Rudanella lutea DSM 19387: one gene and its partner. The protein of the gene in region 1 interacts with the protein of each later gene in a pairwise test. Links are inferred from orthologs where the notes say so. Each region holds a gene or a part of one and is shown on either strand. Other genes may lie near its edges. The genes, in order: rfaD and menB.

Region 1 (16,058 bases):
CATTGCTGGCAACAGGCCCGTTGCCGTACGTGGGTGCATTGCCCGATGAAAAGTTCATGCGGGTTTGCTGTTGCTTCACAAACAAATTCTGCACAATCGGGTCGTTTTTGCGAATCCGATTGTCAATTTCCTGGTGCATCGAGATCGGGTACGACACCTCTTCGAGCAAGTCCTGCGAGGTCCGGGTCACGATGCGCTCTCCTTCGTCGTTAAGGAATTCGAAATCCCAGCTGAGTACCATCACGCGTGAGCCGAGGGTATTCAGTTTGCGCACCAGCGGTACATAGTCGCCATCGGCCGAAATCAGCACGACCACGTCGAATGATTTGTGCAGAGCCAGCTCGTACGCTTCGAGGGCCAGCCATACGTCGATCCCTTTTTCCTGCCGGTAACCTTGATAAGTTTTTACGGGCAGATAGTGCGTAACCACCCCTTCCGACATGAGAATATCGTCGAACAGGCGGTCATAAAACAGTTGGTTGCCCCGCTGATGGGCTTCGTGGGCATTGAGACGCCCCCGAAAGTAATGTGCATCAACAATTTGACATAGCCGAACATCGGTATCTTCTTCCTCGGCTACCTGCCGCCGGATAAACTCGTGAATACCTGAAATGCTGATACGGCTACGACGTTCGTGAGAATAATTGTAATAGTTGCTTACGTGTAGGAAATAATTACCGTCGTAAAACACGCCAATACGTGTCAACTTGCTACGATTGTCTGACATTTTGTTACTAATTGAAATGTTAATCTATGCTTAGTTTACTTTAATACGTACAAATTCAATGTTGGATAGAGGAAGGAATTAGGTTAAGTATAAACTGAAATGGTGCTTTGGTGTAATTGCGTCTTGTTGTCTTGTATAACGTAGTACAAAGATAGATTATGCGGACGATAATTGCGTAGTTTCAGGAGTTCGAAGCCCCGAAAAGCTTTTGTTTTTGTCAGTTCCGGATGCGGGGCTGTACCTTTGCTATTTACAACCGCCTTTTTTCAATCGCTCATGCGAACTGTATTGTTTATCGACCGCGACGGCACCCTCATTGTAGAGCCGCAGCCCGACCAGCAGGTCGATTCGTTAGAGAAGCTCACCTTTATTCCGGGGGTACTTTCGGGAATGCGCCGTATTGCCCAGGATACCGATTATGTACTGGCTATGGTGACCAATCAGGATGGCCTCGGAACGGCTTCGTTCCCGGAAGAGACCTTCTGGCCTGCACATAACAAGATGCTCGAGACCTTTGCGGCCGAAAATGTCCATTTCGACAGCATTCATATTGATAAACACTTCCCGCGCGACAACTCGACTACCCGCAAGCCGGGCACGGGGATGCTCACCGACTACCTCACCGGGGAATATGACCTGGCCAATAGTTACGTGATTGGTGATCGGCTGACGGATGTGCAACTGGCCATTAATTTGGGGGCTAAAGCGATCTTGTTTCTGCCCAATGCGGGCGAGGCCTCGCCGGTGCTCAATGCCGATGTGGATGGGATGACCGACGAAATGCGCAATGCCATTGCTTTCAGCTCGGGCGACTGGCACTCCATTTACGAATTTTTGCGGCTACCCGCCCGCACGGCCACCGTTGAGCGAAACACCAAAGAAACCCAAATTCGGATTGAGCTAAACCTCGACGGAACGGGCCGGGCCGATATGCAGACGGGCCTTGGCTTTTTCGACCATATGCTCGACCAACTGGCCAAGCACTCAGGAGCTGACCTAAGCATTCGGGTGCAGGGCGATTTGCACATCGACGAACACCACACGATTGAAGACACGGCGCTGGCGCTGGGCGAAGCGTACCGCAAGGCTCTTGGCGACAAGCGGGGTATCAGCCGGTACGGATTCCTCTTGCCCATGGACGAGGCCCTGGCGCAGGTAGCGATCGACTTTTCGGGACGGCCCTGGATTGTGTGGGATGCGGAGTTTCGGCGGGAGAAAATTGGGGAAATGCCGACCGAAATGTTTTTCCACTTTTTCAAGTCATTCAGCGATACTGCCCAGTGTAACCTCAATATCAAGGTAGAGGGGGATAATGAACACCATAAAATTGAGGCTGTGTTTAAGGCATTTGCCAAAGCGATCAAAATGGCGGTTCGGCGGGATATAAACGAGCTAAACAACCTGCCCAGCACAAAAGGAGTGCTGTAGGGCAGGGGATTGGACGAAAGCGATTGGGCTGGGGTTCGGTAAAAAAGTCGGACAACCCATAGTTAAAGTCCAATGTCTCGGCTTAATTTTGTCGTACCAAAAAACAACCTGTTTCTGACAATGGATTTTTCAACAATCGGTACACTTCTGTTCTATGTAATTCTGTTGGCAGCGTCGTACATTACGGGGCGCTGGCTGGTAAGCAAAGAGCGGAAATATTAATCAGGGTTACAGACATTAAAGACTGATGGAGTTGGCCGCCTGGCCATAGCTCGATCAGTCTTTGGTGTCTGTAGTTCAATGTACTCCCACCTATGCTCGGTGCTATTGCCCGTTGGTTATTTGTTTCGGTGTACGGCTGGCGGGTTGTCGGCCCGGTTCCCCATCATCTGCCCAAAGCAATTTGGGTAGTAGCTCCGCATACAACCAACTGGGACTTTCCTATTGGGTTGGGCGTACGGCCTACCATCCATATCTGGATTGAGTACCTGGCCAAAAGTTCGCTTTTTACCTGGTATGCTGGCTGGCTGTTCCGTGCCCTCGGCGGGCGGCCTGTGTACCGCGATAAGTCGCGCAATATGGTCGATGCCGTAGCCGATGTGCTCAACAAAGCCGACCAACTACATATCTGCATTGCGCCCGAAGGCACCCGCAGCGATGTCGAAAAGCTCAAAACCGGCTTTTACTATATGGCTCTCAAGGCCAATGTGCCCTTGATCCTGACCGGATTCGACTGGACCAACCGCCGGGTTATTCTGAGCGAACCCCTCTACGTAACGGGCAATTACGAGCAGGACATGCTGCCCTTCTACGAATTCTTCAGCAAGGTGCCGGGCAAGAAAAAAACCTGGCTCAAACGCTGGGAAGCTACCGGCGTGATGTAGGCGGCTAATCCGTCCCATTCTCTATTCTCTTTCAGATACAGTTTCTCGCTAAAAGGTATTTGCTGACCCTGTTGGATACGGCTACAGGTCGTCATTGCCCCATTCTTAAACTGCCCATGTGGGTAGTTACGGACGGCAAATGCCGAAACTTAGCGGTACACTTGGGTATAAACAGGTTGCTACGAACTTAAATAGGCGGATTAGTCATCAAACACAGGATTACTTACTGCCCATGACAACACGTAGGACCTTTCTTAAGAGCACAGGTGGTTATCTGGCCGCTGCGGGTATGAGCCCCGTGATCGCATCTGCCCATGCTCCCGAGACAACCGCTGCCCCCGATACAGATCTGTTCAAATTAGGCATGGCGGGCTATACCTTCGTTCACTTCAAGCTCGATCAGGCGCTCGAAATGATGCGCAAAGTGGATGTTCGTTACCTGTGTATCAAAGACTTTCACCTGCCGCTCAACAGTACCGCCGAACAAATTGAAGCCTTTCATGCCAAGCTGAAAGAGTCGAATGTGACGGGATATGCCGTTGGGCCAATTTATATGAAAAGCGAGGCTGAGGTAGACCGGGCCTTCGACTATGCCAAGCGGGTGGGGGTGAAGCTGATAATTGGCGTGCCCAACACTGAGTTTCTGCCGTACGTGGATAAGAAGGTGAAAGAGTATGATATGCGCTTTGCCATCCACAATCACGGCCCCGATATAGCGTTGTATCCCAATGCCGTTTCGATTTGGAACGAGATTAAAAATCTGGATTCACGCATTGGGTTCTGCTTCGATATGGGGCATGACCGACGCAACGGCGACGACCCCGTGGCTGACCTGCAAACGTATACGAAACGTATCTTCGATATTCACCTCAAAAACGTAACGGCTGCCTCGAAAGAAGGCAAAACCTGCGAGCTGGGCCGGGGGGTGATCGATGTGCCCGCTTTCGTACAGGCTTTGCGGAAAGTGGGGTATTCTGGTTCGTGCAGTCTTGAATATGAGAAAGACATGAAAGACCCGCTGGCTGGTATTGCTGAGTCGGTAGGCTATTTCCGGGGCGTTTGCGAAGCGACGCGTTCGGGCAAACGTAAATCCTGATTACCCCACAAGTGAACCCACGTACGGGGTGTTCAGACCGGGCGGGGCAAGCGATTCATTCCCTTAAGTGTATCTGATATTAATGGAAGGTTCAAGAAGAGAGTTTATAAAGAAAGCTGCCCTCAGCACGGCCGGACTGGCGGTTGGGGGGCTGGCCAACGGTATGTCGGCCAAGAGTTACGCCAAAATCATCGGGGCCAACGAGCGTATCAACGTGGCTATTGCCGGGTTGGGCCGCCGGTTAGGGGCCTACTACGAACCAATTGGCCTCAAAAGCAGCAACGTGGAGTTGGTGTACCTCTGCGATGTGATGAAAAAGCAGCGGGAGTCGGGCGCGCAGAAGTTTTCGAAGTTTATCGACTACAAACCGAAACTCGAAAACGACATTCGGAAGGTGATTGCCGATAAAAACGTCGACGCCCTGTTCAACGCAACCCCCGACCACTGGCATGCCCCCGGCACCTGGATGGCTGTACAGGCGGGTAAGCACGTGTACGTAGAGAAACCCTGTAGCCATAGCCCCCGCGAGGGCGAGATTCTGGCCGAATGCCAGCGCAAATACGGTAAGGTGATTCAGATGGGCAATCAGCAGCGGTCGGCGGTTGAGTCAATCGACATCATCGGTCAGATTCACAACGGCGCTATCGGTACGCCTTATAAAGCAGTAGCCTTTTACATTGCCAACCGGGGCGAGGTGCCAGTTCCGAAAGCCGCACCTGTACCCGATGGCCTGGATTGGGATTTGTTTCAGGGACCAGCCCCGCGTACGCCCTACATGCACGATACTTGGGACTATAACTGGCACTGGTACGACTGGCTGTATGGTACCGCCGAAAGTGGCAACAATGCTACTCACGAACTCGACGTTGCCCGCTGGGCGTTGCAGGTCGACTTTCCAGAGCACGTGAGCGTGGAAGCAGCCAAGCGTCATTTCCTGAACGACGGCTGGACGATGTACGACACGATGGACGCTACCTTCCGGTTCCCCGGCGACAAGATCATCAAATGGGATGGCAAGAGCCGCAATGGCTACCTGACTTACGGCAGCGATCGGGGGACGGTAATTTACGGCAGCAATGGTAGCGTATATGTTGACCGGAATGGCTATAAACTGTTTAGCCGCGAGGGTAAGCTCATCAAAGACAGCAAAGCCAAAGGCAATGAGGCTGGCACGGCTCTGGGTGGCGGTGGCGACATGACGACCCGTCACGTTGTCAACTTCTTTGAAGCCATTCGGGGTAAGGAAAAACAGGCGTCGCCTATTGACGAGGGAGCCAAGAGTACGTTACTCAGCCACTTAGCCAACATTAGCTACCGCACAAAAAAATCGTTCGACGTAGACCCCAAAAACGGCCACATCCGCGATCGGGAAGCGATGAAACTGTGGAGCCGGGAGTATCACAAAGGTTGGGAGCCTCCGATGTAAACGAATGCATACAGAAAACGAAAAGGCGGGCCGAGTGCCCGCCTTTTCGTTTTCTGTATGCTGGTCATCTTCGGCTCTTCAGAAAGCCAGAAACCGTACCGTTGACCACCAAAAACTATAAACAACAAAGGATAAACGCCCTCACAGCGGCATGCCGAAGCGGCTGTAGGGAATCGGGCCTTTGTGAAAGACGTCGCCTTCGGCTCGCATCCCGAACCGCTCGTAAAATCCGGCGGCTGTCAGGCGGGCATCGCACCAGATATGGGTTGCCCCTCGGTGCCGGGCCTGTTCGATCACGTGGTTGAGCAATTGGGTGCCAATGCCGCGTCCCTGATGAGCCGGGGCCGTAGCAAATTTGCGAAACCGGGCCATGCGGGGTGTGGTCTCGTCTCCCTCGGTGATGAACAGCGAAATGACCGAAACCAACTCACCGTCGACGAAGCCGCCTAGGTGAAAGCCATCCTCATCGTCGGGGAGCCGCACGTAGTCAAACGGTTTGTCGGGCCACAGTACCGAGTGGCGAAGGGCGAGCGTATCCTCGGCCGCTATGGGTTTAAGCGTTAGGTTGGCCATGCGTTGCGTACGATTTAACCAGTTCGACCATGCGTTTACCAGCCCGCTCAGAGGCACCGGGGCCACCTACTTTTTGCTGCACCTCGGCGTAATCGCGGAGCATGGCGTCCCGGCGTTTGCCGCCCACCAGAATAGCCCGCAGTTCGTCGGCAACGCGGGTGGGGGTACAATCGTAAATCAGTTCGTGAACCACCAGCCTACCCGCAATCAGATTCACCAGCGACAGGTACGGGACCGCCAGAATCCGCTTGCCGATTTCGTACCACCAGCGCGGGGTTTTATACAGAACCACTTCGGGCACGTTGAGCAGGGCGGTTTCGAGCGTTGCCGTGCCTGAGGTAACCAGCGCGGCTTCGGCAACGTGCAGCAGGTCGTAAGCGGCATCTTCTACCCGCTTTACATCGGGATAATTGGCCAGCAGACGATCGTAGAGCGCCCTGGGAAGGTTATCGACGGTGCCCACGGCAAACTGATACCCGGTAAACTGCCGCGAGGCTTCGAGCATTACGGGCAACATATTTTCGACTTCCTGTTTGCGGCTTCCGGGGAGCAAGGCCACTACCGGCCGACCCAGATGGCGTGGCCCAATGGCAAAGTTGGGGTTCGGACGAAAAGCCGTGAGCGCATCCATGAGCGGATTGCCCACGTATTCGACCTCGTAATCGTACTGTTTAAAAAAGTCGACCTCAAACGGGAAGATCACAAACAGCCGGTCGACGAGGGCTTTGATGGTGAGGGCGCGTTTCTGATTCCAGGCCCAGACTTTCGGAGAGATGTAATAGAAAACCGGAATGCCGTGTTTTTTGGCAAACCGGGCCATGCGCAGATTAAAACCGGCATAATCGATCAAGACCAGAACGTCAGGACGGTTGGCCAGCAAATCGGCCTGACACTCGCGCATGATCCGGCGGATAGTGCCGAGGTTTTTGGCTACTTCGATAAAGCCCATGAAGGCCATCTGCCGATAATGACGGACCAGCGTAGCCCCGGCCTCCTGCATCTGTTCTCCGCCGTAAGCCCGGCACTGAGCGTCGGGGTCATGCTGCCGTATCGACCGGATCAGGTTGCCCCCGTGGAGGTCGCCGGAGCGTTCGCCGGCTATGAAGTAGTAACGCATAGTGTCGGTAGTGGCAATGGGCAGTGGCAGTGAGCAGCACAACTACCTACTGCTGCTGCTTACTGCTACTTTTTACTCTCCGTAGTAATCTACTAAGTTTTTGGGTGTCTCGATCAGCCGAATCTGATGCAGCCGGGCCTCCGAAACCTCCGCCAGGGCGCGTTCGAGTATTTTCCAGATTTCCATCACAAAGATCTCGCAGCTCGCCATTTTCCCCTGCATAAAGGGTACATCGAGGTTCAGATTTTTATGATCGACCAGATCGATGATTTCCCGTTTGATCATATCGCCCAGTACTTTCAGGTCGATTACGAAGCCTGTATCGGGGTCGGGCTCACCTTTGACCGTGACAATCAGTTCGAAGTTGTGCCCGTGCCAGTTGTAGTTGGCGCAGGGGCCAAAAACTTCTTTATTCTTTTCGTCGGACCAGTTCGGGTTGAAGAGCCGGTGGGCCGCGTTGAAGTGTTCTGTTCGGCTAATGTATACCATTATTCTGGTTTGTTAAGGGCGGTTTTTCCAGACAACGCCCACTGTAAAAGCGGCAAAGGTACAACTTTACGAAGTCCTAAAAAAATGCAGTTAGCCTGTACGCTTAGATAGGGTTAATCGGCTCTGTAGCATCACATTGCCTTTCTTTGGTATTGAAAAAGTTATATTTTTCCCTTAAATAAGGTATAGGTTTCTGTTTGCATACACCCTACCTTTGGGCCACTTTTTGCCTAATCACGCCTTCTGATTTAATCAATAGCCACTATACGCTTTAGATTTACTGAATATGATTGTTGTAACGGGGGCTGCCGGGTTCATTGGCAGTTGTTTAATCAATAAGTTGAATGAAGAAAACTTCAATTTTATTGTCGCCGTTGATGACTTTTCTCACCCGGAGAAGGCAGCTAACTTAGCGGACAAACGCATTCAGGAGCGTGTCGACCGTGAAGAGCTGTTCGACTGGCTGGAGGCTAACTACCAGGAGATTGAGTTTATCTTTCACATTGGGGCCCGTACCGATACCACGGAGTTTAACTACGAAATCTTCGCCCACCTCAATGTCGAGTACTCCAAGAAGATTTGGCAAAAATGTATTGACTACCAGATTCCGCTCGTCTATGCTTCATCGGCGGCTACCTATGGTCTGGGGGAGTTAGGATACGACGACAACGAATCGGTGATTCCGCAGCTCCGCCCGCTTAACCCCTACGGAGAGTCGAAAAATGAGTTCGATATCTGGGCGCTTGAGCAGGAGCGAAAACCGTTTTTCTGGGCCGGTCTGAAGTTTTTCAACGTGTACGGCCCCAACGAGTACCACAAAGGCCGGATGGCATCGGTTATTTTCCATGCCTACAATCAGATCTGCCAAACGGGTGGTATGAAGCTCTTCCGCTCGCACCACCCCGACTTTAAAGACGGTGAGCAGATGCGCGACTTTGTGTACGTGAAAGATGTAGTAGAGGTGTGTTTGTTTCTGATGCACCACCGGCGTAACTCCGGTATTTATAACCTCGGTAGCGGCAAGGCCCGCACATTCCTCGATTTGGCCAACGCCACCTTTGCGGCCATGGACCGCGACCCAAACATCGACTTTATCGATACCCCCACTGATATTCGCGACAAGTACCAGTATTTCACGCAGGCCAATATGGCCAAGCTACGCTCTATTGGATACGACAAGCCGTTTCATTCGCTCGAAGACGGCATCAGCGATTACGTGCAAAACTACCTGCACGGCAAGCGGTATCTTTGAAAGAGACAAGCAGACGTTAGATAACGCAACGATGGCGGCCCGCTTTTAACCTTTCAGAAGGGTCAAAAGCGGGCCGCCATCGTTCTGCTGTTTATAGCCTGTAAGACGTTTAGTCCCAAATCACTTCGATCACTTCTTTTTTCAGATCGACGGTGGTGCGGGCTTCGCCATTGACCCGCTTGATGAGCAGCTTTCCGTTGCTCACCTTCAGGGCTTCCTGCTGAATAACATGGGTTTCGTCTTTCTTGCGGAAAATAGAAACCGTTTCCTTGTCATTCAAACCTAGGGGCAGGCTGACCGATTTGCCCGACGCATTCACCGACCGGGCCGTTGCCGATAGCGGTTGTTTGCGCAGCATAGCCAGCACGCGCGAGGCTTGTGGTACGCCGTAGCCCACAAAATTGTTGCCGTAAGGGTACAGGTGCGACGATTTTTCGATCAGCTCAATAACCTCGCGGTTGGTAAGCCTAGGGTTGGCCTGCATGATACAGGCCGCAAAGCCCGTGATGACCGGTGCCGATAGCGATGTCCCATACAGCGAAAAACACGATACGTTTGGTTTCAGGTAAGGCAGGCTTTCGGGGCCAATGCTGCTGTACCCAATGCGGTTCCAAAGGCGCGAGTTGGTAGCCCCAACGGCCAGTACGCCCTGTGCATCGGCCGGGGTGCTGATAATGCGCCAGCTGCGGTCGTCGCCCTCGTTACCGGCCGAGACCACAATGAGCATGCCCTTCTTATCGGCGGCCATTTGGGCAGCCCGGCTGATGACACTCGTGTGGCCGTCCATCTGCTTAGGTTCGTAGTTTTCTTTGGGGTCGGTAAACCCACGGGCGTAGCCCAGTGAGGTATTCACCAGCCGTACGCCGAGACTGTCGAGCCATTCGATCGCCTGAACCCAGTTGTCTTCTTCGCCCCGAAACTCGCGGTTGCCCTGATCGGTGCGGGCCAAATAGAACGTAGCGTCGGTAGCCAGGCCGTACTGGATATTCTCGGCGGGGTCGAGGCCGGCAATAGCGGCCATTACTTCGGTGCCGTGAAAATCAGACATGCTTTCCAGATTATGAAACAGGTCGTTTTTCGTCTTTTTGGCGTTTACGTAATCGCGCACGGTGCGCACGCCATTGCGCACAAACAGGTGTTTGAGCGCGGCAGCGGAGTCGGCCCCAAAAAAGCCGGCATCCAAGACGCCCACTTTCACAAACCGGCCCGTAAGGCCAGCCGCGGCAAACTCGTTTGCCTGAATCTGATTCATGACCGGTGCTAGTTGCGGGCGGGTCAGGTCGGCGTCGGGCAGGCCCGTAACCACCAGGTGGCGGTCAATCGGAATCAGTTCTTTCACAAACGAGAGCTGCTTTACCTGGGCTACATGTGCCGGGCTAAGTTGCGCCGATACCGCATTGAACCAGCGCGACCGGCACAGGGGCGTAACGCCAGTTTGCCGGAGCTGGGCAAGGTAATTGGCCGAGAGCGGCCGGTCGGTATCATCAACGGGGAGGCCGCGTAGCTGTCGGCTGTGCAACGTACCGGGCGATAGGGCGGGAGCCGCCGATGGATCTTTATCCTTGAAAATAATCCAGTATTTAGCTGGCTCTGGCTTGGTAGGGGTAGCCCAACAAAGGGCGGGCCAAAGCAACAGCCACAGTACGATGCGTTGCGTCATGGTTTCCAGGTTAAGATATTGGTATAAAGAAGGGGTGTGCGTAAACTACCCCGTCGGTTAGATAACTTCACCGACAATGGTTTTCTTTGCAAACTTAACAAAAGGGCAGACTATGTTAGTTTCTGGGCATTTCACGGGGAGATATATCATCGGATTGCCCGTCAGCCACTAGCAGGCCTGACCCTGTATCCAGCATCGTTTCCATGCGTTACGAACCAATCAACAACACCTTATTTACTACCAATCGGCAGCGGCTGGCAGGGCTGCTCAAACCCAAATCGCTGGCGATTTTCAATGCCAACGACATTATGCCGACCAATGCCGACGGGACGATGGGCTTTCGGCAAAATAATGATCTGTTCTACCTGACCGGTGTCGATCAGGAAGAGACCATTCTGGTGCTGTTTCCCGATCATCCCGACGAGCGCTTTCGGGAGGTTTTGTTTCTGCGCGAAACGAGCGAGCTGATTGCCATTTGGGAGGGCCACAAACTAACCAAGGCTGAGGCCGAGCAAACCAGCGGCATTGCCCAGCGGTCGATTTACTGGACGAGCCAGTTCGAGCTTATTTTCAAACAGATGGTGTTTGAGGCCGAACGTGTGTACCTGAACACCAACGAGCATACCCGTGCCGAAGTAACCGTTCAAACGCGCGATGCCCGGTTTATTGATTGGTTTCGGCAACAGTTTCCCCTGCATACGCTGGAGCGCGTGGCTCCGCTCATGCACCATCTGCGGGCCATCAAACTACCGCAGGAGGTGGAGCTCCTGAACCGGGCTATTCATATCACCGATACCATGTTCCGGCGGTTGCTCCGGTTTGTAAAGCCCGGTGTGTGGGAATACGAAATCGAAGCCGAAATGATGCACGAGTTTCTGCGGCACCGGTCGCGGGGGGCGGCCTATACGCCTATTATTGCTTCGGGGGCCAATGCCTGCGTGCTGCACTATATCGACAACAGCGCACAGTGCCAGGATGGCGACGTGATTCTGCTCGATATTGGGGCCGAATATGCCAACTACAATGCCGACATGACCCGGAGCATTCCGGTGAACGGTCGCTTTACCCCCCGGCAGCGGGCCGTGTACGACGCCGTGTTGCGCGTGATGCGTGAGGCCACTCAGATGTTACGGCCGGGTAACCTTTGGGACGAGTACCACCGCGAAGTAGGCAAGATTATGGAGTCGGAACTGATTGGGTTGGGACTTCTTGATAAAAATGAGGTGGCTAAACAAGACCCTGAGGCACCGCTGTACAAAAAATATTTTATGCACGGTACGTCGCACTTCCTTGGGCTCGATGTGCACGATGTGGGGAATAAATACCGCCGGTTTGAGCCGGGTATGGTATTTACCTGCGAGCCGGGCATTTACATCCGGGAAGAGGGGTTAGGAATTCGTCTGGAGAATAATATTCTCATCACAGAAGACGGAAACCTCGACCTGATGGCGCAGATACCGGTAGAAGCTGACGAGATCGAAACGCTGATGAATGCCTGATACAAAAAGCCTGCCCGACAAACCGGGCAGGCTTTTATACATGTATCATTGGATCAGTAACTAATTCGGAGCTGATTGCAAGCCAACGTTGGTCTCGAAGGTGCAATCGTTTGTTTTTACTTTGCTTCCTTGGCCAGTTCCATGGCCGTGTTAAGGCTTGAATACACCCGGCGGATAGCCTTCTCGATCCGATCCCAGCCGTCTTGCGAGGTCAAATCGATGTCCATAATCTTGTCGCGTTGGTTGCTGATAAGGGTAAGGTAGGTGATGCCTGATAGTAAAAGGGCCGTGATCGCGTTTGGATCATACTCAGGGAAGGGGGCCAACTTTTTAATGAGTTTCTCGTACGAGTTGTCACGGAAGGTTGCTATACGCTTGGCGAGCTCGGTTTCACCGTTCGACATTTCCCAGCGGACCAGGTCCTGCGATGACTTACGGCTCCGGAACTCACGCATCAGGTTGATCGCATACTCCGACCATACTTTGCTGCGCTCGGCTGCCGGAACATTCTCCGGTACCGATTCCAGATACTTTTCGTTGAACATCGACAGGAAAAAGCCCCGCTGTACGTAGGCTTCGACCAGTCCGTTCCAGCCGCCAAAATACCGGTATATCAGTACTTTGTTAACCTGAGCCTTTTCGGCTACGGCGTTAATCCCGGCTTTTTCAGTGCCGCGTTCGGCGATGACCTCGCCAGTGGCCCGCAAGATGCGTTCCATAGTCATCGCACGGTTCCTTCTTTTAACTACTTTCATAAGATTACCTGACTGTTTTGGTGGTTATTAAGAATGCAAATGGGCAGTATCCAGATTATGCTTTAAGTAACATGTTTACCTAAATACTGGTAGTAACCAATTGTATCACGACCATCGACACAAAAATGGAAATTAAAAGTAATGTTACCAAGTGGTAACGTTTTTTTTTAGTAAAACAAATGACTTATTAAGACTAGTTTTTGGACGGAGCACTGCTCTTGGTCTACTTTTCGAATAAGTGGTTACTAAAATGTAAAACAGACGCAACTTTATAGATTTAGTTACGTCCGTCAATTTAGATAAAAAGGTAAGATTTACCTTTCCGGATATACTGCCAGTTGATTGCTCAAATCGCTGATGAGGTCATTAAACTGAGTTTCGTTCAAAACCATATCCATCTCAAGCGGGAAGTCAGGGTACGGATGCCAGTTGGGGGTTAGGCTACGGTTAAGCTGAATTTGAAATTTGTATTTATTGCCTGTTAGGGCATAAATGTCGACACTTAGATCCTGATCAGACAAGGTACAGGTCACATGAGCGGTGCGTTTTAACCGTAATTGTTCCAAACTCACTAACAGCCGCGACAGATCGTATGTCTGCAACGGTGCCGACTGACGGTCGCCCTGCTTTTTCCAGAACGTGGCAATTTCACAGCGGAGATTATTCCGGTCTCGCCAGTTCGTGTTGTTTTGGCCGTAGCCCAGAATAGACAGTTCGAATGAATACAATGGTGAAACAAGCTTCATAACCTATAGATATTGAGTATAAATAGATAACCTATTTACTCTGTTTGTAGTTTTGAAGCGCACGCATTAAAAAAACAGGGCAGCTCACGGGTATGAGCGTTCACAGGGATACCAGATGCCCAGTACCCCCTACACTATGGCTGTGCGCAGGCTGCCCCGGAATACTCTTAGAAAACCAGATTATCAATCAGGCGCACTTTGCCCAGATGAGCCGCCAGGCAAATAGCCGTTTGGCCGGGTGCCTGCATCTCCGATACAGGTTGTAGCGTATCAGCATTGGCAACCTCTACATACTCAAGCCGGAAATGTGGCTGTTGTGAAAACAAGCCCGTGACGGCTGCTTTGGCCTGATTGGGGCTCTGACCTTCGAGCATCAGATCATGCGCAAGGGTCAGAGCCTGATGAATAATGGGGGCTTGTAGCCGTTCGTTGGGCGTGAGGTTTCGATTGCGCGACGACATAGCGAGCCCGTCGGCTTCCCGGACGGTGTCGCAGCGAATAAGTTCAACCGGGAAGCTCAGATCGCGAATAAGCCGCCGTACAACGGCAATCTGTTGCAGGTCTTTCTGCCCAAAATAGGCCCGGTCGGGCTGAACCAGATTAAATAGTTTGGCTACTACAATGCCCACGCCGTTGAAGTGGCCGGGCCGGAAAGCCCCCTCCATCACCGTTTCGAGCTCGCCAAAATTCAGGCGGAGTTGCGGAGCTTCGGGGTACATTTCGTCGGCCGAGGGAAAAAATAATATATCCGTTCCAACGCTTTGGAGCATTTCGGCGTCTTGTTCCAGTGTGCGCGGGTAGCGCGCCAGATCGTCGGGGTTATTAAACTGAACCGGATTCACAAACACGCTGGCGACGACCAGATCGCATTCCTGCCGGGCGCGCCGGACCAAATCGAGGTGGCCTTCGTGCAAGGCACCCATGGTGGGTACGAAGCCCAGGGTCAGACCGGGAGTATGTACGAGACGAATTTGCTGCCGAAGCGCGTGTACAGTGTCAATACGTTGCATAGAGGCAATCGGGAAAGGAGCAGGGCTCCGTGATGACGACAAAGTACGGGCTAAGTTGAATAGGGCGAAAGACGAAGTCGTTTAAACGCGTTAAAATGGTAATTATTTAGGAGTTTATGATTGAAATACGCAAAAAAATTGTATAATTTTGCAGATTTTCTATTTGCAAACTGTCATTTAGCGCCCGTCTTTTTATGAGCAAACTTCGCATTCTGTACGTTGCCAGTGAGATAAACCCCTTCTTAAAAACCACCGAAGTAGCTGATTTTGTTCGTAAGTTGCCACAGGTCATGCAAGAGCGCGGCATGGAGATTCGGATTCTGGTACCGCGTTTTGGTCTGATCAACGAGCGCAAGAACCGGCTGCATGAGGTGGTGCGGTTGTCGGGAATCAATATCTCGGTCGGTGACGAAGAAAAGCCCCTGATTATCAAGGTGGCGTCGATTCCGAATGCCAAGTTGCAGGTTTATTTTATCGATAACGAAGACTATTTCCAGCGGAAGTACGTTTTCCACGATAAGGAAAACCGGTTCTACGATGACAACGACGAGCGCGCTATTTTCTTCTGTAAGGGAGCGCTGGAAACGGTGAAAAAACTTGGCTGGTCGCCGGATATTGTGCATTGCAACGACTGGATGACCGCCCTGATTCCGCTTTACCTCAAAACGACGTACAAAAACGACCCGATGTTTAAGGACTCGAAGTCGGTTTTTACAATCTACAACAATGCATTTGACCATCAGTTCAGCAGCGGGGAACTGATTGAAAAAGCAAAAATGCTCGACATTGACGACGAAATGCTGTCGGCGCTGAACACGGGCGATTACGAAGGATTTATCCGGGTTGGTGTGGCTTATGCCGACGCCGTGGTGAAAGCCGAAGAAGAAGTAAGTGAAAGTTTGAACGCCATTCTTAATGACATCCCCGACTACAAATTCGGTTCTAACGAAGACGAAGATTTTGCCGACCGGTACTTCAACCTCTACACGCAACTGGCTGGGTAAAGCCACGCTGCTGGCTGGGGCCACCCTGAGCCTGCTGGCTTGCCAGGAACCCAGTGAAATTGGATTGGCGCCCACTACTCCGGTGGGCGTTTTTTTCAGCGATACCTTCTCGGTGGAACGCTCCACGGTTCTGCTCGATTCGGTGCAGAGCAACGGGCTGAGCGGGTTGCTTACCGGCCGCTATACCGACCCGATTTTCGGTAAAGGGCAGGCGGCTTCGTTTGCCCGGCTGGAGCTGAGTACGGCCTTTACGGTAGTCGACAAAGACAAAAAGGTAGTGCCGACCGCGCAAATCGTGTACGACTCTACCCGGCTGGTGATGTCGTTGCAGCGCGAAAGCGGCTTCTCCTATTTCTACGGCGATACGTTGGTGCCGCAGCAACTGAGTGTGC
Region 2 (16,105 bases), 4.3 Mb from region 1 along the record:
TTTTCGTGGACCTCGTGTGGCGTTTCGGCCGTACCCAGCAGGTAGCCATTTTGAACGGTTTGGCCGTAGATGTCCGGTACAGTATCGGCGCTTTTGTCGTACACGGCAATTAATTGGTCGCCGTACACATTTTTGAGCGCTTCGGCAATCAGGTGCCGTTCCCGGTGCATCCCGATGGAGTGAGCCTGCACAACGGCTACTCCGTTATAGTAATCAATAATGAGCCCCGAGCAACCGTCCCCTTCGCCGTGTACGAGCCGGTAACAGTCCGTTTGTTTGCCGGGGAGAGTGGCAATGATGGCCTCGCGGAAGTGCCGGATGCTGGTTAGTTTCTGTGTCCAGTAGTGAACGTCGGGGATGATGCGTTCGAACGAAAAAATCCGGACGGCAATGCTTCCATCGTGGTAATGGCCCGTTGCCAGATAATTGCCTTTTTTATCAAAAACTTCAACTACGTCGCCATCCGTCAGATTACCTTCATAGCGGCTGACAGCTCCGGAAAAAACCCAGGGGTGAAATCGGCGAACGGCTTCATCGCGATTGGCCTGGAGGTATATTTTGGATAATTGCATGATATTGAGTTGTAAGCTACCAAACGGAGCATTGCAGAGAAGCGGGTGGGTACGAAGACCGTTACTTTTTAACCCTCGGTTAAACGCTGTGGCTCGTTGCGTGTCTCAGAGATGTAGCTCATTTCGGCAGGCGAAATTACGAAGATTTAGCGGGGCAACCCGTAAGTTTGGGGGTAATCTGCCTTTTGGGCATATACGTTGTTCCTATTTACCAATTTAATATGTCGATCAATCGTCGCGATTTTCTCAAGCGTACCGGCGTACTGGCTGCCGGTGCCCTCGCTCTTAACCATACAGCCGCTCTGGCTGCCAAGAACATAGGTGTTTTTGGGGTACAATTGTACAGCGTTCGGGATGTATTACCCAAAGATCCGAAAGGTATTATGACCCAACTGGCGCAGATGGGCTATCGTCAGTTTGAAAGCTACCAGGGCAACCAGGGCTTTTTGTGGGGGATGAGTCCGAAAGAGATTAAGTCGTTCCTGAACGACATTAACGTGAAGATGGTCAGCACGCACTTCAACTACGGTGGGCAGGCGAATAAACCCGACGAGTTGAAAAAAAGCTTCGACATGGCCGCTGAGGCTGGCCTGACGTACGCATTGTGCCCATACATTGGGGCTCAGAAGTCATTTGACGACTGGAAGCGTATTGCTGATGGGTTCAACAAAGCGGGTGAACTGGCCCGGCAGAGTGGGGTCAAGTTTGGTTACCACAACCACGACTATTCATTCAAGGCGCTCGACGGTAAAATTCCGCAGGAGTACCTGCTGGCTAATACCGATCCGAAAAATGTGATGTTTGAACTGGATCTGTGCTGGATTGATGTGGCGGGGCAGAATCCCGTAGAGCACCTGAAAAAGTATGGCAAGCGATATGAGCTGTGCCACATCAAGGATTACAAGAAAGAAAACGGCAAACCCGTTCAGAATGACCTCGGCAAGGGGAACGTTGATTTCAAAACAACCCTCAAAACCGCCCGGGACAACGGCATGAAGTACTTTATCGTGGAGCAGGAAGAATACCCAACCTCGCCTATGGAAAGTATGAAAATGGACGCGGCTTACATGAAGCAGTTGAGTGTATAATAATCATCGATGAGTGATGAGTTATACGTGATGAACGATGAATGGGCTGCCGCTAAAATTTTACTCATCGTTCATCACGTATAACTCATCATTACATCAGGGGAACTTCGGGAATTTGCTAAAGTCGGGTTTCCGCTTCTCCAGGAAGGCATTTTTGCCTTCTTTGGCTTCTTCAGACAGGTAATACAACAGAGTGGCATCGCCCGCCAGTTGCTGAATACCTGCCTGCCCGTCGAGCTCGGCGTTGAATGCCGCTTTGAGCATTCGCAGGGCAATAGGGCTCTTTTCGAGCATCTTCCGGCACCATTCAATGGTGGTTTCTTCCAGCTTATCCAGGGGCACAACCTTGTTGACCAGCCCCATGTCCAGGGCTTCCTGTGCGTTATACTGATCGCAAAGGAACCAGATTTCGCGGGCTTTTTTCTGTCCTACCACTCGGGCCAGATACGACGCCCCAAAGCCGCCGTCGAACGAACCCACTTTGGGGCCCGTTTGCCCGAACCGAGCATTTTCGGCCGCTATGCTGATGTCGCACACCACGTGCAGTACGTGACCACCGCCAATAGCGTACCCGGCTACCATAGCGACTACTGGCTTCGGAATCCGGCGGATCTGCATTTGCAGGTCGAGCACGTTCAAGCGAGGCACCTGATCTTCGCCGATATAGCCGCCATGCCCCCGCACCGACTGATCACCGCCTGAGCAGAAGGCTTCGCCCCCTTCGCCGGTCAGGATAACCACGCCAACGCGCTCATCTTGCCGGGCAATCTCCATGGCTTCCGACATCTCCTTTACCGTCAGCGGGGTAAAGGCATTCCGCTTGTGCGGGCGGTTAATACTGATCTTGGCGATCCCTTCGTAATACGAGAAAATAATCTCTTTGTACTCCTTAATAACCTCCCAGGGGTAGTTGCTTTGCATATGAGTGATGAATGATAAGTGATGAACGATGAGTGATCTCGCGTCAGCAAGTTTATCACTTATCGTTCATCACTCATCGTTTCAAAATTGGTTTCGTGATACTGTACATCCCACGTATGGTCGGCCATCATCCGGACGGTGGCGAGGCAACGTTCAAAGGGGAACTTGCGCCCCCATTCGTTCGGAGCTACCATCGACAGCAGGTCTGTACCGTTTTTACGGGTGTAAAAATAATAGGTATGTCCTACAACAGGCTCAAAACTCATTTGGGCGGAGTAAATCCGCTCCGAAATCTCGACCCGGTTTCGAATCGCTGTGGCCTGTTCGGCCAGCAGTTGCATCTGTTTGTAGAGCTGGGATAGCTGGAGGTCGGTTTGCTCGCGCATGGCGGTCACAGCCCGCCCGGTTATTTTCCCCTTGTCTTCGGGGCGAATCACTGCACCACCCGCCGTATGGGCGTACTCCATCAGACCGGGGCTTTCGGCTACTTTCTCCGGTGCAATGGGGTTAATGATCACTTTGGCTTCTTCCATAATTGATTGATAAACCCTTCGTGAATTGCCTTTGTTTTGGATTTGCAGGGCTACAGACCTGCGGTTCGCGGTTTATCGTTAGATTAGCGTCAAAGATACAAAGCCACATGGAAGCTCTTTCAAAAACAATTGATCGACACACGTTTTTTCGGGTACTCGGGGCGAGTTTAGGTGTGGTTAGCCTGAGTAGCTGCGAAACCAAAGCGGATGATCTGAGTCCGGCGAGCGATGCGCTCGACCTGACCATTCGGCTCGATGATGCCCGGTACGTTGACCTGCTCAAACAGGGTTTCTATGTGGTTGTGAACAACCGCGTGATTGTGGCGCATATCCAACCAAATCAGTACGTAGCGGTATCGCCTAAATGCACACACGAGGGCTCTACGCTTGTATATCAGGCGAACAACAACGCTTTTTATTGCCCGTTCGACGGTTCGCGTTTCGACCTCAACGGTAAGGTAATCTTCGGCCCGGCTACCCAGCCGTTGGTGGTGTATAAAGTCTCTAACGACCAGAAAAGTAATACGTTACGCATTTTTGGATAAGTTGCACGGGTGCTGATTACCCACATATCTATTGCCTGACAAACGTGCCTCTGTTCGGGGTATTTTCCCTTTATGTATAGTTTCGACGGTCGGTTACCGGTTGACCAATGGCCTTTGCCCACCCACACGTACGCCGAGCAGGCGGTAGCGTTTGCACGGGCCTGGCAGTCGGGGCAGGCGACGTTTGTCCTGCATACGTCGGGTTCCACCGGAACACCCAAGCCCATTACGCTCACCCGCACTCAGATGCAGGCAAGCGCCGAGCTTACGGGGCAAACGTTCGGGTTGCAAGCCGGCGACAGGGCGCTCTGCTGTCTCAACACGGCCTACGTAGCGGGTACTATGATGCTGGTGCGGGCTTTGACGCTTGGCCTGCGGCTGGTGCTGGTTGAGCCGTCGGGAAATCCGTTGACGTTGTTTAAGACGGGTACCAACAATTTCGATTTCTTTGCCTTTGTGCCTCTTCAAGTACAGGCAATACTGGGCCAGACGCCCGAGAAAATCGAAATACTGAACCAAGCTAAGGCTATTTTGCTGGGGGGGGCAGCTACCTCGCCGGTGCAGGAGGCTCAGTTGCAGGTCATTGCGGCTCCGGTCTATGCTACCTACGGAATGACCGAAACGGTTTCGCACATTGCCATTCGCCGGTTGAACGGCCCCAACAAATCCGACTTTTTTACCGCGTTGGATGGGGTCGAGTTACGCACTGATGCCCGGCACTGTCTGGCAATTCGGGCGGCCGCGAGCAATTTTGCGTGGGTGCAAACCAACGATGTATTTGAGTGGGCCGACGGGACGGAGCCTGGCAAACGGTTTCGAATTCTGGGGCGTGCCGATTCGATTATTAATACCGGGGGCGTCAAGGTTCAGCCCGAGCGGGTTGAGCAGATTGTACAGAGGGTTCTGGCTATCAATGGGTTGTCGCCCCGGTTGTTTGTGGCTGGAGTGCCCGATGAGCGGTTGGGTGTGCGGATTGTTCTGGTGGTCGAAGGCAAGGCCGAGGCTTTGCCGGAACTCGAAGCCAGGCGTAGCGAATGGACTGAGCAGGTTCGTCGGGAAATTGGCCCCTACGCTGTGCCGAAAGACATTATCTTTGTGGCCACATTCTGCGAAACCCCGACCGGTAAAATTGACCGGAGTAAGACGCTGCACTTAGCCATTGGGCAGTAGTCACGGGCTTCGCCTTATTGTTTATTGGTCATCCAGAGAGGCTGGGCAACCCCAGGAATCCATGACCAATGACCCCAAGCACTATGTTTAAAAACGTACAGATACGCTTCCAGACGGCCCGGTCACTCCCGGCTCCATACGCTTATTTCTTCACCCTGGCGGTTCGCCCGGCGTTTAAAGACTATCTCGCCGTTGACCTGAGCGTGACCTACCCGGATCGCGATGATATCGACGACGATGAGCTCATTGCCGAAGGCTACACCCGCGACGACGATTTTGCCTGGAATGGTCGGTTTGGGCTTGTGTGGCAACAGGCCATGGCGTCGCTGGTGCAGAAAACGAAGCTGGAAACCCTGAATGAAGAAGAGCTTGACGAGGATGATGACTTCTGGGAGGTGTCTCTGACGGCGGAAGACGGCACCCAAAAAACGGGGATGCCCGCCAATTATGAAGATTGGCAATACCTGATTCAGGAACTGATGCAGGCTACGTACGAAGCGGCCGGCCGCGAACGTCCCTTCGAGCTAACCTACGTTGAACCAGGTCGGGAGGGGGATCTGGAGGTGCAGATTACAGCCTCCTTTGCCGAACGAACCATAAACCTGCAAACAACCCAAAACGGACGGTCGAAGACGAAAACGTTGCCCTGGAAAACGCTTCAGTCGATTATGAGTACCATTTATGATGTGGATTTCGACCCCGAAGAAGCCGAACTAAAGCGCCCCCGTCGGGCGGGAGCGTGGCTCAACCTGGGTACTGAAGAATGGTACGACGTTGGGCCTTATGAAGATATTACGGCGATGCTACGGAAGATCGGCTAAACAGCACCGAAAGTACCATACCGTTCACGGCTGCCTCCTGCGCGACAGAGGGCAGCCGTTTTTGTATCAGTGGGAGCCAATCGGGTAGTCGATTGGTGCGTAAGCCTGCCGTCCATTGAAAAAAAAGAAGCATGGCCCTGACGAGTGCCCGTTGCCACCACACGTTTGTCGGAACAAAGTCGGTGACGAGCCAGAAGCCCCCCAGCGTCAGGTGTTGAAGGAGCCGGGGAATCATGCGTTCGGCCAGCCACGGCTCCGAAAATAAATCAAGCACAAAGGGAGTCAGAATGACGGTGAACCGTTCCTGCTCTGACAATGACGCTTCGGTGCCCTGCATGAATGCTACCCGGTTACGGCCCGGGTGGTGTTGCACCCGTTTCTCTGAAAGTGTGAGCATTTGGCCCGAGGCTTCAAGGTACACAACATGGTCGGGCGCACAACGGTCGAGCACCTGCTTGAGCAACCAGCCGGTGCCGCCCCCCAGAATGAGCCACCGCCCCCCATTCGGTAGCCGGTCCAGCAAACTTATCTGTGCCCGTTGAAGTGAGCGGCCAAAAACCAGCCGTGCCAGCGGGTCGTAGGTGGATGCGATGGTGTCAAAAGTCATTTAGTTCATCGAAAATAAAGCGAAACGGGCCAGTTTCTGTTAAGTGTTATCAGGTAATAATATTAAAAAGGTAGAACAAATAGTTTGTTTACCGGGCTCTCGTAAAGCCGCACACAACGTAAACAGAAACGGGATGAAAAAGGGATGGATTGTGGCGCTTCTTCTGCTTTTAGTAGGGGCTATTGGAGCTTACGTGTGGTACAGCCGACTCAAAAACGAAGCGCAGGCCGAAGGGGGGGCTTACGATGATACGCTCAAGCCGCGTCTGGAAATGAGCACTATGGAGATCACAAACATGGACGACGACGTGATTACGATGAACGTGAAAATGCTCATTGACAACCCTTTACCGGTTGGGTTCAAAGCGAATAAACTGCGTTACACGGTGTATATGGCCAAAACGCCCATCATTGAAGAGTCGTACGCCAAAACGATCGAGGTTGAGTCGGGTGATAGCACGTTTATAACGCTACCCATGAAGCTGCAAACCAAAAAAATGATGGCCGTACTAAATGCCCTTGACCAAAAGAACATCGACAGTACGACCTATGGGGTCCGGGCCGCGTTTGACCTTGACGTACCAATTTTGGGCGAGCGCACCTTTACGCAGACATTTGAAAAACGGTTACCGACGGTTTATGTCCCCAAAATAAAGATAGAAGACCTCGACTTTGGCAAAATTGGTCTTAAACGTACCGATGTGGCCGCTAAGGTGAGCATCGAAAATCGCAATAGCTTCCCAATTCAGTTTACGGATACGCACTACCGGGTGTCGATCGACGGTAAGGAGATTGCCGAGGGCCACCAACCCGAGCCGGTAGTCATCAGAGAGCGAGCCACCACGCCTGTTGTGTTTCCTGTAACCATGAAGCCGGGCAACACGTTGGGCCTGTTGCCCAAAATGCTGTTCAACAAAAAGGATACGCCTTTTCTGGTGACTATGCAGAGCAAGTTAATCGCTAAAGGAGGCAACAAAATGCTCAACCAAAGCCAGATGAATACGGTAGTGCGGGGTACGCTGGCCGATCTGAAAAAGGATTAGCGTCAGCACTATTCTGTAATTCGTGTTAAGCTGACTTTAACGCGCTGCTTTTGTAAACACGTACGGGTCGTACTCCACAAAGTCGCTGGCTTTGATTTCGACGCTTTTTACGGTATTCCCATCGACGCTAAACCGGGCCGGAAACACGCCAAATGCCTGATTGGAGTACGTTAGCCGAAAGGTGTTATCGTCCATATACTCAAGCCGGGCCGTCATGCGTGGGTGATGTTCAAACAGGACATCGAGCCCCGTGCCAGCTGGCTTTAGCGTAATGGTTCCGTACAGTTCGTTACGGTAGGTTCCGGCAAAAGCCATCAGAGGCAGCGATGGTTTGTTTCCTTTGGCAACCCGGTCGGCCAGAGCTTTGAGCGTAGCCTGTTCCTCAGCCATGCCCGCGCGGGCTTGCTTTAGAAAAAAGGCGCTGCGGTTTGTGTACGGAACGCCCAGATAGGCATCGAGAATCTGATACCGCAATGCCTCAAAGAAGCTCTGATTGTCGTTGTTGGTCAGAATGGTAATGGCCAATTTTTCTTCGGGTACAAAGCAGGTATTTGTCACAAAGCCGAAGGCCCCGCCGGTATGCCAGAAAATCTGCCGCCCGGCATAATCTGCCGATAGCACACCCAGGCCATACGTTTGAAAATGGCGGGGCAATACCGTCGACTTGCGGCTGCCGACGATTGTGTTGGCGTCGCGAGTACGTTGAACCACACTCCAGGGCAGAATCCGCTGCCCATCGAGCCGACCGCTGTCGAGCTGCATCATGAGCCATTTACTCAGGTCTTTCACGCTCGAGACCATGCTGCCTGCCGGTCCTAAATTGTCGACGACGTCGTACGGAATCCGGCGCAGAGGGCCAAAGCTGCTGGTATGGGGGCGGGCTACGTTGGAGCGGTTTTCGGCCCCGGCCGTGAGCATGTACGTATTCGTCATGCCCAGCGGTTTGAGCAGGTTCGTTTCAACGTAAGCTTCCCACGATTGGCCGGTCACCTTCGGAATGATTTCGCCTGCCGTAACGAAAGCCGAGTTGCAGTAGCCGTAATCCTGTCGAAACTGCCCGGTTGGTTTCAGAAGTCGCATCCGCCGGATTACTTCGGCACGGGGAAGGTCGGTGTTCCAGAAGGTAAAATCGCCCTGAAAGGTCTTGGTCCCCAGCCGGTGGCAGAGCAAATCGCGCACGCTAACCAGAGCCGTTGAGGTGGGGTCGAAGAGCTGGTAATCGGGGAAGAACTTGGTCACCTTGTCGTTGAGTGACAGTTTCTTGTCATCTTCCAGCTTGGCAAGCGCCGTACCCGTAAACAGTTTGGTGTTCGACGCAATCAGAAACAAGGTGTTTTCATCGACGGGCTCACTTTTACCGGCTTCACGCACGCCAAACCCTTTCGACACAACTACTTTGCCGTCTTTCACAACTGCAATGGCGAGTCCCGGAATCTGCCAGTCGGCCATGCCACGCTCAATGTAGCGGTCGAGGCTGTCGGCGATAAACGCGGGTGGTTGGGCGTGGAGGAGACAGGACGAAAGGAGGAGGGAGGAAAGGAGAAGCAGGGGTTTCATGGTGAAATTGTCGTAGCGTGTAGGGGCGTTTCCGGATAAAATGAGACGTTGGACACAAAGAAACAAAAAAGCCCCGCAAGTTGCTGCGGGGCTTTTGTTCGGTGTAAAACCGTGTTGGTATTACAACTGCGGCTGCTGGGCTACCGTCGACTCATCGACGTGGGTAACCTTGCGGTTGCGCATGAAGAACCACAGCGCCGTGAAGGCCACAATCAGGATGATTGGGAAGGTGGTCATCTTGGCCAGTGTCGCCTGACCAGCCGCCAGTTCGAGGGCGTCGCCCGTCAGGCCAGCGGCCGATTTAGCTGCCCGCTCCGTGTCAATCCAGCCACCGATGATAGGCTGGAAAATAGAGGTTGAGAACATACCAACACCACCCATTACCGACATGCCCAGGGCGCCCGAAGCCGGAATCCGCTCGGCTACGAAACCGATCATGGTTGGCCAGAAATAACACACGCCAATAGCGAAGAACACAGCCGCTACGTAAGCCATTGGGCCCGTTACGCTGCTGAAAAGGTAAACACCGATGGCGGCAAAAACCGCTCCGCCGAGCAGTACACCCGTTTGGTCAAGTTGGTGGATGATAGGCCCACCGAAGTAACGGCCAACGGCCATCAGACCGGTCACCAGAGCCAGAATCAGCAGCGGGCTTGCTCCCGACTTGCTCATAATCAGACCTACCCACTGCTGCGGACCAAACTCGCTAATTGCCGTCAGGGCCATGCAGCAGAACATGAAAATGTACAGCGGTGTCAGCATAGCCTGGAAGTTGCTGGCCAACGAGGTTGAACCGGCCACTTTGGCGGTTGGGAATGTCTGACCAAAGAACAGGAACGCGTAGATGAGGGTCGGAATCATGATCACCCAAATCTGCGCCTGCCAGGGAAGGTTCAGGTTTTCAGGACCCATGAACAGCGAGATCAGGCTACCTACCACGATACCACCGGGGAACCACATGTGGAATCGGTTGAGCATCTTGTTCATGGTAACGCCCGAGTACATATCGGCAATCATGGGGTTACAGGCCGCTTCGGTACAACCATTGCCAATACCAATCAAAAAGGTTGAAATCAGCAGCGTGGTATAGCCCTGTGCGTAGATGGTGAGCAGAATACCCAGCAGGTGACACACAAACGCAATCTGCATGATCGTCTTGGGGCCAACGGTGTAGTACACCAGACCGCCGATAATCATAGAAATGGGGAAGCCCAAAAACCACATCGAGTTAATAAAACCCAATTGTTCGGCAGAAAGGCTTAGCTCGGTTCCCAACTGGGCCAGGATACCCGCCCGGATACTGAACGAGAACGCCGTGGTAATGAGAGCGAAGCAACTGGCGTAAAATAGTCGCGACTGATTGACAGCTTGGTTCATTTGGTAGACAATTAGGGGGTTTAGACTGGAGTTAAAGAAAGATCATCCAAAAAAGTAGGGGATAGGGCAGGATTACCCGCTACACCGTTCTTTTTGGCCAAAATTTTAGAAAAAAATGGATTTACGCTAATTTCCGGCCGTAAAAATTATCGCACTGTGCAACGGGTAAAGCGGTTCCTTCGGCCACTTTACTACCGTAGTGATTACGTTTCACAGCATCAACTTAAACAGTAGCAAGTATATGCATCGCAAATTGCGCATGGGTCAGATCGGGGGTAGCCTCGATGCATTCATAGGAGCTGTTCACCGTCGGGCCGCCACATTTGATAATGAAATTGAGTTGGTTTGTGGTGTTTTTAGCCAATCACCCGAAAAATCGAAAGCAACCGGAAAGGCCCTGTACCTGCCCGATAATCGTGTTTATGAAAGCTTCGAGGAGATGATTCTCCGCGAAAAAGAACTGCCCGAAGGCGAGCGTATGGACTTTGTCAGCATCGTGACGCCTAACCATATGCACTTCCCACCGGCCAAAATGGCCCTCGAAAATGGGTTCCACGTTATTTGCGACAAGCCCATGACGCTGAACCTGGAGGAGGCCAAAGAGCTGGTTGGCATTGTGGAGAAAAGCGGATTGGTCTTCGGCCTGACGCACAACTACACGGGCTATCCGATGATTAAAGAGGCCCGCGATATTGTCCGTAACGGTAAGTTGGGGAAAATCCGGAAAGTGGTGGTCGAGTACCCGCAGGGCTGGCTATCGAAGTACGAAGAAGGCAACAATTACAAGCAGGCGATTTGGCGTACCGACCCGACCAAATCGGGCGCGGCCGGCTGTATGGGCGACATTGGCACGCATGCCGAGAATTTGGCTGAATACGTAACGGGTCTGAAAATTGAAGAATTATGCGCTGACCTGAGCACGTTTGTCCCGGGTCGTTTGCTCGATGACGACGGCAACGTTCTGCTCCGGTTTGAGGGCGGAGCCAAAGGCGTACTGCATGCCAGTCAGATTTCAAATGGCGAAGAGAACGCCCTGAAAATCTACGTGTACGGCGAACTCGGCGGTCTGGAGTGGCATCAGATGGAGCCCAACACCCTGCACTACAAATCGCAGGAAGGCCACCGACTGTTGCGCCCGGCCGTAGGTGATCTGAGCGCAGCAGCCAAAGCACACGGCCGGATGCCATCGGGCCACCCCGAAGGATTCTTCGAAGCATTTGCCAATATTTACCGCAATTTTGCCTTTGCCGTAAAGGCACACATGAACGGTCAGCAGCCCGATCCGCTGTACGATTTCCCGTCGGTGTACGATGGCGTTCGTGGCCTGGCGTTTATTGATACGGTACTGGCATCGAACAGCTCTAATGAAAAGTGGACGAAGTTTAAAGAGTGAAAGAGTGAAAGAGTGAAAGAGCGATGTCTGAAAATCCCTTTCACTCTTTCGCTCTTTCACTCATTCACTCTTTTGATAATCTAAATACATACATGCAAAAAATCCAAGTTGGTGTTGTTGGTACCGGGTTTATCGGCCCCGCTCACATTGAAGCACTCCGTCGGTTACCCAATGTTGAAGTCGTTGCCCTCTGCGAAGTGACGCAGGAGCTGGCCGAATCGAAAGCCGCTCAACTGGGTATTCCCCGCGCCTATACATTCGATGAGCTGCTCAAGCAGGACGACATTCAGGCTGTGCATATCTGTACGCCCAACTTCCTGCACTACAGTCAGTCGAAAGCGGCTCTGCTGGCGGGTAAGCACGTGATCTGCGAAAAACCCTTAGCCAAGGATCTGGCCGAAGCCGAGGAACTTGTCGCTCTGGCGAAGCAAACCGGTCTGGTCAATGCTGTTCACTTCAACCTGCGGTACTACCCGCTGGTGCGTCAGATGAAGGTGATGCGCGAAAAAGGCGAACTGGGCGAGGTGTACAGCATTATTGGCTCGTACCTGCAGGACTGGCTCTTTTACGAAACCGACTACAACTGGCGTCTTGAGCCCGATAAGTCGGGTGATTCGCGGGCGATTGCCGACATTGGCTCGCACTTGATGGATATTCTGGAGTACGTGACCGGCGTGAAGACCACCGCCGTCATGGCCGACTTCAATACTATCCACAAAACCCGTAAGAAGCCGCTGAAGGCCGTTGAGACCTATTCGGGTAAGATGCTGCAGCCGGAAGATTACGCCGATGTACCCATCAATACCGAAGACCATGCCAACGTATTGCTTCGTTTCGACAACGGCAATCGGGGTGTTGTCACGGTGTCGCAGGTGTCGGCTGGCCGGAAGAACCAGCTGAAAATCGAGATTTCGGGCTCGAAGAAAACGTTTGCCTTTGATTCAGAATCGCCTAACCAACTCTGGATTGGTAACCGCGACGGCTACAACCAAACCATGACCGACGACCCGTCGCTCGTACATGCCGAAACGCGCTCGGTGATCAGCTTCCCCGGCGGGCACAATGAGGGTTTTCCGGATACGTCGAAGCAGATGTTCAAGGAAGTGTACGCAGCTATCGAAGCCGGTAAGCAACCTGAGAACCCCACGTACCCAACATTTGAAGACGGCTACCGCGAACTACTCATCTGCGAGCGGATTCTGGAAAGCAGCCGTAAGCAGGCGTGGGTGGAGGTGTAAAGGTGAAAGAGCGAAAGAGTGAATGAGCGAGTTATGACAACCGACGACAAAGACGAAACGAATATGGATTGGTCTGTTGAGGAGTATATTGTTGACTATTCAGGCCATTCTAAAAGTGAGTTTTTGGACGATATTCAAGGGCGATTGAAGAAATTTATGCTCCGTTGTCTGTCGGTTTGCCGGGCATTGCCGACTGCGTATGAAGCACAACACTTCAGTCGGCAGCTAATTCGTTCATCGTCCTCGGCTACTGCTAATTTTCGTGCCGTCCGGCGTGGGCGCAGCGAGAAAGAGTATTATGCAAAATTGAGTGTCGTTATTGAAGAACTCGATGAATCACTCTTTTGGCTCGAAACACTGGTGGATGCCAATTTGGTAGCATCGTCTCGATTAGCAGGCCTTCTCGACGAGGGCTATCAAATCCTCAAAATCTTGTCCAAATCACGTAAAACAGCAACAAAACAGAGAGAGTGAACGTGCGGAAGAGCGCTCAACCGGCACTCTTTCACTCTTTCACTCTTTCACTCTTTACATCATGAAAACAATGAAAGGGCCAGGTGTTTTTCTGGCACAATTTCTCGGAGATACAGCCCCTTTTAACTCTCTCGATACCATCGCCCGTTATATGGCCGACCTCGGCTACAAGGGCATTCAGCTTCCGACCTGGGACCCACGGGTAATTGACCTGAAGCAGGCTTCGGAAAGCAAAACGTATTGCGACGAGCTGAAAGGCAAACTCGCCGATATTGGCGTCGAAATCACCGAACTATCGACCCACCTGCAAGGGCAGTTGGTAGCCGTTCACCCATCGTACGCAGCCATGTTCGATGGATTCGGGCCGGCCGAACTGGCGGGTAAGCCGAAAGATCAACAGGCGTGGGCCGTGAATCAGCTGATGATGGCGGCCAAGGCGAGCCAAAATCTGGGGCTCACCTCACACGTTTCGTTTACGGGGGCCCTGTTGTGGCCGTTTATGTACCCGTGGCCGCAGCGCCCGGCAGGCCTGGTTGAAACGGGCTTCACCGAACTCGCCAATCGTTGGAAACCAATCCTGGATGCGTTCGACGAAGCAGGTGTGAACGTCGGGTACGAACTGCACCCCGGCGAAGACGTGCACGATGGTGTCACGTTTGAAATGTTCCTCGAAAAGCTGAACAACCACCCCCGGGCCGGTATCAACTACGACCCGAGCCACTTTGTGTTGCAGTGCCTCGACTATCTGCAGTTTATCGATTTCTACCACGAGCGTATCTACGCATACCACGTGAAAGATGCCGAGTTTAACCCAACGGGCAAGCAAGGTGTGTACGGTGGCTTCCAGGGCTGGGTTGAGCGGGCCGGTCGGTTCCGTTCGCTCGGCGACGGTCAGGTTGATTTCGGCGGTATTTTCTCCAAACTGGCGCAGTACGACTACGACGGCTGGGCGGTGTTGGAGTGGGAGTGTGCCCTGAAGCACCCTGAGCAGGGAGCCGCCGAAGGCGCGCCCTTCATCGAAAGCCACATTATCCGGGTTACGGAACGTGCTTTCGACGACTTCGCCGGTACGGGTGCCGATGAGGCTTTTAACAAGAAGGTTCTGGGGCTGTAATTGGTGCTCCTCCCAAATAAACATGCATGAGTCATCCCGAATTTTAGGGTAGTCTAGGCCTCGACCCAACCCAACGCCCCGTAAGGGGCCCGATGTTGGTAGAAAAGACGTCTCCCAAGAGAACCCGAGCCCCGAAGGGGCGTAACTTAATTCGAGTTACGCCCCTTTGGGGCTCGGCTATTTGGATCATTTTCCCCGTTAGCTACAGATATTAGGCCTCTAACGGGGCATCCTGGGGGAACGTGGGCCTGAACCATCAAGATGTTGAAAATTCGGGATGCCTCATGTTTTGTGTTACGTACTGAGGGTAGGACTGCCAAAAATCAGGTTAGATAGAGAGTAAGGAGACCAGTAAGTAAGGTTAGCGGGGCATAGAAAAACTTTTTCGGGCCTGTGCCGTATTTTGTTCTAAATCAAACGTGTCAGCAAGGCGAGGTAGCAAGGCATGAAAACTTGCAGCCTGACATATCTTAACGCTACTGGCGCACGTAACCCCATATTGAGCTTCATATTGCCTAATTCCATCATGACAGGAGCCGAAACGTCGAATCATTTTTTGGCGGGCGGTGGTGAAATGGGTGCCTTGATTCGGTCGATGGATTGGTCAAAAACCGCTCTTGGACCCGTCGACACCTGGCCACAAAGTTTACGCACATCCGTTAGCCTATGTTTATCCTCTACCTTTCCCATTCTGATTGCCTGGGGGCCTGAAACAATCCAGATTTATAACGATAGTTACCGGCCGATCTGCGGAGCTAAACACCCCGAATCTATGGGGCAAAACTTTCGAATCTGCTGGGAAACCGCCTTGCCCGTTGTGGGCGACGCCTTTACGCGTGGGCAAGAGGGCGAGGGAACGTACATCAAAGATCAGCGGATGTTTCTGGATCGCTACGGTTATCTGGAAGAGGCTTTTATGACCTTTTCGTTTGCGCCCATCCGCGACGAGTCGGGGCAGGTTGGTGGTATTTTTCACCCCATCACCGAAACCACCGATAAGATGCTCAGCGCCCGCCGTACGCAGGTGCTACGCGATGTAGCTGCCTTGACCGGGCAAGCCAAAACGAAAGAGGCCATTTATGAAAACCTGGCCACGGCCGACGCCGATTTTGCTCTCGACCTCCCTTTTTTGCTCTTCTACGAGTTTGACGAAGACGCTACCTGTGGCCGTTTAGTAAATACATTCGGGTTATCTCAGCAGTACCCGATACCCACACATCTGTTGGAGCTGAACGTAGCCGAAACCGACTGGCTGTCTGATTTATCCAACACGCTGGTAATAGAAGATTTGTCGGATAAACTGGCCCCGTTGGAGGCTGGCCCCTATCCCGAAGCGCCCCATACGGCCGTACGGTTACCCATTCTCCTTTCAACCCGTTCGGAGCCGGTGGGCTTTCTGGTGGCTGGAGTGAGCCCACGCCGGGCGCTCGACCCCGAGTACCTCACGTTTTACGCCCTGTTGGCCAACACGATTAGTACGGCCTTCTCGAATGTATATGCCTATCAGGAGGAGCAGAAACGGGCCGAAGCCCTGGCGGCCATCGACCGGGCCAAGACGGCCTTTTTCAGCAATGTAAGCCACGAGTTTCGGACGCCCCTCACGCTCATGCTGGGTCCATTGGAGGAGCTTTTACAACGAACTGATGTACAGGC

The links.
Region 2: the proteins of rfaD (region 1) and menB interact in binary tests that used the Escherichia coli proteins (3 or more experiments, as listed by UniProt). The link is inferred for Rudanella lutea DSM 19387 from one-to-one orthologs.

What each region holds. Positions count from the first base shown.
Region 1 is NZ_KB913013.1:4,602,186-4,618,243, forward strand. Bases 7,199-10,009 are described here. They hold rfaD (ADP-glyceromanno-heptose 6-epimerase), read left to right. Parts: upstream 7,199-8,026; coding sequence 8,027-8,992; downstream 8,993-10,009. Other genes in these bases: lpxB (lipid-A-disaccharide synthase), read right to left, coding at 7,199-7,251; RUDLU_RS0119060 (6-carboxytetrahydropterin synthase QueD), read right to left, coding at 7,324-7,740; RUDLU_RS0119070 (S8 family serine peptidase), read right to left, coding at 9,102-10,009. Also shown: RUDLU_RS0119020 (NYN domain-containing protein), read right to left, coding at 1-727; bifunctional histidinol-phosphatase/imidazoleglycerol-phosphate dehydratase HisB, read left to right, coding at 1,004-2,155; RUDLU_RS0119035 (1-acyl-sn-glycerol-3-phosphate acyltransferase), read left to right, coding at 2,470-3,039; RUDLU_RS0119040 (sugar phosphate isomerase/epimerase family protein), read left to right, coding at 3,272-4,135; RUDLU_RS0119045 (Gfo/Idh/MocA family protein), read left to right, coding at 4,218-5,561; RUDLU_RS0119050 (GNAT family N-acetyltransferase), read right to left, coding at 5,703-6,134; more of lpxB, read right to left, coding at 6,115-7,198; more of RUDLU_RS0119070, read right to left, coding at 10,010-10,652; RUDLU_RS0119075 (aminopeptidase P N-terminal domain-containing protein), read left to right, coding at 10,856-12,151; RUDLU_RS0119080 (TetR/AcrR family transcriptional regulator), read right to left, coding at 12,268-12,876; RUDLU_RS0119085 (WapI family immunity protein), read right to left, coding at 13,221-13,652; panC (pantoate--beta-alanine ligase), read right to left, coding at 13,820-14,662; RUDLU_RS0119095 (glycogen/starch synthase), read left to right, coding at 14,857-15,666; RUDLU_RS0119100 (DUF4270 family protein), read left to right, coding at 15,623-16,058. UniProt on the Escherichia coli protein: Catalyzes the interconversion between ADP-D-glycero-beta-D-manno-heptose and ADP-L-glycero-beta-D-manno-heptose via an epimerization at carbon 6 of the heptose.
Region 2 is NZ_KB913013.1:293,625-309,729, forward strand. Bases 670-3,527 are described here. They hold menB (1,4-dihydroxy-2-naphthoyl-CoA synthase), read right to left. Parts: upstream 2,582-3,527; coding sequence 1,757-2,581; downstream 670-1,756. Other genes in these bases: RUDLU_RS0101410 (TIM barrel protein), read left to right, coding at 800-1,660; RUDLU_RS0101420 (DUF2452 domain-containing protein), read right to left, coding at 2,641-3,114; RUDLU_RS0101425 (QcrA and Rieske domain-containing protein), read left to right, coding at 3,222-3,527. Outside these bases: RUDLU_RS0101405 (class I SAM-dependent rRNA methyltransferase), read right to left, coding at 1-572; more of RUDLU_RS0101425, read left to right, coding at 3,528-3,659; RUDLU_RS0101430 (AMP-binding protein), read left to right, coding at 3,732-4,829; RUDLU_RS0101435 (hypothetical protein), read left to right, coding at 4,913-5,650; RUDLU_RS26765 (class I SAM-dependent methyltransferase), read right to left, coding at 5,622-6,257; RUDLU_RS0101445 (LEA/WHy family protein), read left to right, coding at 6,391-7,299; RUDLU_RS0101450 (serine hydrolase), read right to left, coding at 7,336-8,856; RUDLU_RS0101455 (MFS transporter), read right to left, coding at 8,977-10,233; RUDLU_RS0101460 (Gfo/Idh/MocA family protein), read left to right, coding at 10,493-11,626; RUDLU_RS0101465 (Gfo/Idh/MocA family protein), read left to right, coding at 11,719-12,864; RUDLU_RS0101470 (four helix bundle protein), read left to right, coding at 12,898-13,338; RUDLU_RS0101475 (sugar phosphate isomerase/epimerase family protein), read left to right, coding at 13,400-14,452; RUDLU_RS0101480 (ATP-binding protein), read left to right, coding at 14,979-16,105. UniProt on the Escherichia coli protein: Converts o-succinylbenzoyl-CoA (OSB-CoA) to 1,4-dihydroxy-2-naphthoyl-CoA (DHNA-CoA).